2 regions of the Roseibium sp. AS2 genome follow, and region 2 is predicted to be linked to the other one. Evidence: predicted binding sites of a transcription regulator. Region 2 holds the regulator's gene; the other holds the start of a gene.
What was found. Region 2 encodes HrcA, which represses chaperone genes, less so after heat shock. Its sites were predicted from a motif close to GTTAGCACTCNCNNNNNGNGAGTGCTAAC; they were not measured.
Positions count from the first base shown of each region.

Region 1: the regulator HrcA is predicted to act here: its motif matches at 1,449-1,477, upstream of groES (co-chaperone GroES).

Region 1 covers NZ_JBBMQN010000001.1:220,750-224,160, reverse strand. Annotated here, with positions in the region: gene groL (chaperonin GroEL) at 1-1,002, opposite strand, end outside; gene groES (co-chaperone GroES) at 1,060-1,347, opposite strand; gene WNZ15_RS00990 (hypothetical protein) at 1,616-2,194, opposite strand; gene WNZ15_RS00985 (sigma-54 dependent transcriptional regulator) at 2,403-3,411, opposite strand, start outside.
Region 2 covers NZ_JBBMQN010000004.1:52,806-56,216, forward strand. Annotated here, with positions in the region: gene moeB (molybdopterin-synthase adenylyltransferase MoeB) at 1-796, opposite strand, end outside; gene hrcA (heat-inducible transcriptional repressor HrcA) at 840-1,922, opposite strand; gene rph (ribonuclease PH) at 2,102-2,815, shown strand; gene rdgB (RdgB/HAM1 family non-canonical purine NTP pyrophosphatase) at 2,827-3,411, shown strand, end outside.

The DNA of each region.
Region 1 (3,411 bases), on a different contig from region 2:
ATCGACGATGGTGGTGGTTTCCTTGGTGATGGCGACCTTCTCGGCGGTGCCGAGCATGTCGAGGGTGACATTCTCGAGCTTGATGCCGAGGTCTTCGGAAATCACCGTGCCGCCCGTCAGGATGGCGAGGTCTTCCAGCATGGCCTTGCGGCGGTCGCCGAAGCCCGGAGCCTTGACAGCAGCGATTTTCAGGCCACCGCGCAGCTTGTTGACGACGAGGGTCGCAAGAGCTTCGCCTTCGACGTCTTCTGCAATGATCAGCAGCGGACGGGAAGACTGAACGACAGCTTCCAGGATCGGCAGCATGGCCTGCAGGTTGGAGAGTTTCTTCTCGTGCAGCAGGATGTAAGGCTTTTCCAGGTCGGCCAGCATCTTGTCGGCATTGGTGACGAAGTAAGGAGACAGGTAGCCGCGGTCGAACTGCATGCCTTCAACGACTTCAAGCTCGGTCTCGAGAGACTTGGCTTCCTCGACCGTGATCACGCCTTCGTTGCCGACTTTCTGCATGGCTTCGGCAATGTCCTGGCCGACCTGCTCGTCACCGTTCGCGGAAATGGTGCCGACCTGGGCAACTTCAGCGGAGGTGGTGATCGGCTTGGAAGCGGCTTCCAGGGCCTTGACGGCTTCGGCTGCGGCCATGTCGACGCCGCGCTTCAGGTCCATCGGGTTCATGCCGGCGGCAACAGCCTTGGCGCCTTCCTTGACGATGGACTGAGCCAGAACGGTCGCGGTGGTGGTTCCGTCGCCAGCGATGTCGTTGGTCTTGGAGGCCACTTCGCGCACCATCTGGGCGCCCATGTTCTCGAACTTGTCTTCAAGTTCGATTTCCTTGGCAACGGAAACACCGTCCTTGGTGATGCGCGGTGCGCCGAAGGACTTGTCGAGAACGACGTTACGGCCTTTCGGGCCGAGGGTCACCTTGACGGCGTTGGCGAGCGTGTCCACGCCGCGGAGCATGCGCTCGCGGGCGTCGGAACCGAATTTTACTTCTTTAGCAGACATGGGATCGTCTCACTTGTTTGTGGAATTTGATTGAGATCAGGAGCGGTTCGCTGGAACTTAAGCGATCACGCCCATGATGTCGGATTCCTTCATGATCAGGAGGTCTTCACCATCGATCTTGACTTCGGTGCCGGACCATTTGCCGAACAGAACGCGGTCGCCGGCCTTGACGTCGAGCGTAACGATCTCGCCATTGTCCTTGCGGGCGCCGTTGCCGACAGCGATGATTTCGCCTTCCTGCGGCTTCTCCTTGGCGGAGTCCGGAATGATGATGCCGCCAGCGGTCTTTTCTTCAGAGTCTACGCGGCGAACGACAACACGGTCGTGCAGTGGACGGAATGCCATAACACTGTTTCCTCTCATGAGCGCGCCCCCACGCATAAGGCAGCGCGCGAGACATGATCATTGGGTTGACATGCACGGAAGGATCGAGCCTCCCGTCGCGCGTTAGCACTCCTTAACAGCGAGTGCTAACGGCGCCATGGATTTATGAAGCCGCGTCGCTCTTGTCAATGCTTTGTGAAGATAAATCGTTCGCCCGAACCGCCTGTGTCGGCGATTGAGCCAGCCGAAACCGCGGCCCCGCAGCCTTGCCGGGGCCCGCAACCGGTCTTCAGTTGGCGTCGGTTGCAGCGCCGGTCACTGTAAAGGGCAGGGTGAAGGCGGACTGGGTGCCGCCGATCTCGTCCTTGAACCGGGTTTCGATCCGGTAGGCGCCCGCCGGCAGTCCGCTGAATTCGAAGGAGAGCGCCGCGGACAGCTCCCGCTGCCTGGTGCGGCCGCTGCCGGAAAAGGTCGCGAAATTGTCCTGTTCGGCCAGAACCTGGTCGGCAGGGGTCAGCAGACGGAAACTTGCCGTCAGTTCATAGGCATATCCGGTACCGGTCTCCCGGAACCCGTATCCGACGGGTTCGGCATAGACGGACAGGGGGTCCTCGCCCGTGAACACCGCTTCGCCGCGCGGGGTGTATTGCCCGTAGCCTGTCGAAGGACCGTTGGTGAAGGTGACGCGGGTGAAGGCAAGGCCCGATGCGGTCCAGGCCTGATCGAAGGCGTCGAGCGCATTCTGGAAAGCGGCGGGCGGGCTGGCGGCTTCGGACTGGGCTTGCGCGCCGGTCAATCCCGCAAGCAAACCGACGGCGATCAGACCGGCGGATACGATCCGCCCAGGAGCACGACTTCCAGCCACCATTCTCATATTCCCCGCACGCCGTTAAATCTTGTCGTTCTTAGCGATTTTGCCGATATAGACCGACTTGACCGATTACACAAGACAATGCGTGCGATGCGGTAAACACCCGTTCAAGCAAAGCCGAAATAATTCTCCGAGATTGAAGAGAACCGGAGTGGTCTTAAGGCCGTCCAGTCCGTGTCTGTGCATTCCGGTTACGGCTCTAAGCTCACATACACCGGGACGACCACGACTGCCGTTTGCGATAGATTGTCGAAGGACTGATTTCCAGCGCTGCCGCGGCCATCGAGATGTTGCCGTCAAAGGCATCCAGCGCATCTTCTATGATCCGCCGTTCCTGTGCCCAGAGCGGTTCGATCGTGCCGAACGGGCGGCTCGGGGGAGCGGCGCGGGAGCGTTCCCGGGACAGGTCGATCAGGGCGTTCGGCCGGGCGCTCTGGTCCCGGATCACCAGCGGCAGCATGTCGTAGGTGACTGCTGCGCCGTCGTTCATGACCACCATCTGCCGTATGGTGTTCTCAAGCTGACGAACGTTTCCGGGCCAGGCATAGGCAACGATCCGCGCTTCGGCGTCCGCGTCGAAGCCCTTGAAGGATCTGCGTTCCTCCGAGGAGTACCGGTCAAGGAACGTTTCCGCGAGCGGCAGGATGTCATCCCGGCGTTCGCGCAGGGGCGGAAGATGGATCGGCAACACGTGAAGGCGGTAATAGAGGTCTTCCCGGAACCGGCCGGCCGTGATTTCCGCCACCGGATTGCGGTTGGTGGCGCAGATGATGCGCGCATCGACCTTGCGGGTCTGCGTGTCACCGAGCCTCTGAAAGGTTCCCGTCTGCAGGAAGCGCAGCAGCTTGCTCTGCAGAAGAAGGTCCATTTCGCCGATTTCATCCAGAAACAGGGTGCCGCCATCGGCCTGTTCCGCGGCGCCGGCGCGATTGTCGGCCGCCCCGGTGAACGCGCCGCGCACATAACCGAAAATCTCGCTCTCGATGAGGTCGCGAGGAATGGCGGCGCAGTTCAGGGTGACGAAACGGCTGGCCTGCCGTTCCGACTGGTCGTGAACGGCATTGGCGCAGAGTTCCTTGCCTGTGCCGGATTCTCCGGTGATGAACACGGGCGCCTGCGAGGGGGCCATCCGGGCGATCTGGTCGTGAATGTCGCGCATCTGCGAAGACACGCCGATCAGCGGGGCCGGCCCGGCCTGGGACTGCCGGGAGGAG
Region 2 (3,411 bases):
CTTCCAGCATCTCCGCCCAGGTCTTCGGATGATCGCCGCTGAGCGGGTTCTTCGGCGAATGCCTGTACCGGATGGTTTCCATGCGAAAGGCGCGCGCGTCGAACAGGATCATGCGGCCGACCAGTCCCTCGCCCGTTCCGGTCAGTTCCTTGATCACCTCCATGGCCTGCATGGCACCGATGATGCCCGTGAGCGCCCCCAGAACGCCGGCCTGGGCGCAGGTCGGCAACAGGCCGTCGCGCGGCTTTTGCGGGAACAGGCAGCGGTAGGTGGGGTTCGGATTGCCGTCCGCATCGCTCTCATACGGCTTCAGGGTGGTGATCGAGCCGTCGAACTGGCCGACGGCGGCCGTCACCAGCGGTTTCCCGGCAAAAAAGCAGACATCCGACATCAGGTACCGCGTGTCGAAATTGTCCGTTCCATCGATCACAAGATCATAATCCGAAACCAGCGCCATGGCATTCTGGCCGGTGATGCGGACCGGATACGGATTCACTTTCACGTTCGGATTGAGCCGCGCGATTGCCTCCGCCGCGCTGGCGACCTTGGGTTCGCCGAGCTGATCGGTGTCGTGGATCACCTGCCGTTGCAGGTTGGACAGCGTGACGGTGTCGTCATCGACAACACCCAGCGTGCCGACGCCGGCAGCCGCAAGATACTGCAGCACGGGCGCGCCCAGACCGCCCGCCCCGATCACCAGCACGCGGGCTGCCTTCAGCTTCTGCTGCCCGGCGCCGCCGATCTCCTGCATGACGATGTGGCGTGCATAGCGTTCCAGTTCGGCGGGAGAGAGCATTCAGATTTTCCGTGTCATCAGTCGCGTGCCGGGTTCGGCCCGGTCATTTCAGGATCCGGCTGACCAGCCGGGCGGTGTAGTCCACCATCGGGATCACCCTGGCGTAGTTCAGCCGGGTCGGTCCGATGATGCCCAGGACGCCGACAATGCGCTGGCTGGTGTCCCGGTAGGGCGAGAGCACCAGGGAAGAGCCCGACAGCGAGAACAGATTGTTTTCCGAACCGATGAAGATGCGCACGCCATCGCCCTTTTCCGCAAGGCCGAGCAAATGGATCAGGTCTTTCTTGCTTTCCAGGTCGTCGAACAGCAGGCGAATGCGTTCCAGGTCCTCGACCGCGTCCAGATCGGTGAGCAGATTGGACCGGCCCCTGACGATCAGCGTGCCGGGATCGTTGGCGCTTTCCCCGCCCCACACCGCCAGCCCGGCGTCGATCACCTTCTGGCTGAGCTGGTCGAGTTCCGCCTGATCCGCATCGCGGACCTTTTCAAGTCCGGCGCGGATCTCCGACAGGGTCCTGCCCTGGATCTGGGCATTCAGATAGTTGGTCGCTTCCACAAGCGCCGAGGACGGCAGGTTGGGCGGCAGTTCGACCACCCGGTTTTCCACCGAGCCGTCGTCACTGACCAGCACCGCCAGAGCCTTGCCGGGCTCGATGCGCACGAATTCGATATGCTTCAGGCGCATGTCGGTCTTGTGGGTCAGCACGACACCGGCCCCCATGGACAGGCCCGAGAGCATCTGGCTGGCCTCGGTCAGAACCTGCTCCGCCGAATTGGCCTGCTGGGAGGCCCGAACCTGCACGTCGATCTGGCGCCGCTCCTCCTGGGTCAGGTCGCCGACCTCCAGAAGCGCGTCGACGAAAAAGCGCAGACCGATTTCGGTCGGCAGGCGCCCGGCACTGGTGTGCGGGGCATGCAGCAGACCCAGATGTTCCAGGTCCGACATCACGTTGCGGACGGAAGCCGGCGACAGGGACACGCTCAGGTTCCTGGACACGTTGCGGGACCCGACCGGCTCACCGGTTTCCAGATAGGTCTCGACGATCGCGCGGAAGATTTCTCGGGATCTCTTGTCGAGGTCGCTCAGGCTCAAGGTGTGTTCTCCGGTAGCACCAGGGTTCGGGATCGCTGTTCCGGGCGTGCTTTTCGCGGCCGCCGGAAGCCTTCCTGTCAAAGATATAGGCGCAAAATGGTCTTCGCGTGAAGCAGGCCCTTTACGGCGGACAAAATTGGGGTCTACAAGGCCTCAACGAATACGCCGGGAACCAGCGGTTTCCACCGGCTCCAAGGTTGAAAGGGAAATTCATGCGTCCGTCCAAACGCGCCGCCGACGAACTGCGTGCCGTCACGCTGGAACGCAGCGTCTCCAAACATGCGGAAGGCTCCTGCCTGGTCAAGTTCGGCGACACGCACGTTCTGTGCACCGCCAGCCTCGAAGAGCGGGTTCCGCCCTGGCTGCGCGGCCAGAACCGGGGCTGGGTAACGGCGGAATACGGCATGTTGCCACGCGCGACCGGCGACCGCATGCGCCGGGAGGCCAGCGCCGGCAAGCAATCGGGCCGGACCCAGGAAATCCAGCGGCTGATCGGCCGGTCCCTGCGCGCCGTGGTCGATCTCGAAGCTTTGGGCGAAGCCCAGATCTCCGTCGACTGCGATGTCATCCAGGCCGACGGCGGCACCCGCACGGCCGCGATCACCGGCGCCTGGGTCGCTCTGCGCGATTGCGTCGAGTGGATGAAGGCCCGCGAAATGGTGTCCAGGCCCGTCCTGAAGGACCATATCGCGGCGATCTCCTGTGGCATCTACGAAGGCACTCCGGTTCTGGACCTCGACTACGCTGAGGACAGCAATGCCGAAACAGACGCCAATTTCGTCCTGACCGGCACCGGCGGCATTGTCGAAATCCAGGGCACGGCCGAAGGCGCGCCGTTCTCCGAAGAGGAATTCGGCCAGCTTCTGGGCCTCGCCAAGTCCGGCATCGGCCGGCTGGTCGATCTGCAGAAGATGGCCATTCTCTGAGGAGTGCATCCATGAGCCATCGCATCCTGGAACCCGGAAAACTCGTTGTTGCCAGTCACAACAAGGGCAAGATCCGCGAGATCAACGAACTGCTGCAACCTTTCGGGTTCGATGTGGTCTCGGCGGGCGATCTGGGTCTGCCCGAGCCGGAAGAAACCGGGCTGACCTTCGAGGCCAACGCCGCGCTGAAGGCGCGGGCGTCCGCGCAGGCGTCCGGATTTCCGGCCCTGGCAGACGACAGCGGCTTCTGTGTCGAGGCGCTGAACGGCGATCCCGGCATCTATTCCGCACGCTGGGCGGGTCCGGACAAGGATTTCGCCATGGCGATGCGCACCATCGAGGAAAAGCTGCAATCCGCCGGCGAAACGGCGGAGGACCGCCGGCGCGGTTCGTTCGTCGCCGTTCTGTGCCTGGCCTGGCCGGACGGGCACGAAGAATATTTCCGCGGCGAGATCGAAGGCACCGTGGTCTGGCCGCCGCGCGGCACGCAAGGGTTCGGCTACGATCCGATGTTCCGGCCGGACGGCCATGAGCGCACCTTCGGCGAAATGGATTCTGCCGACAAGCATGGCTGGTCGAAGGACACGCCGGCCCTG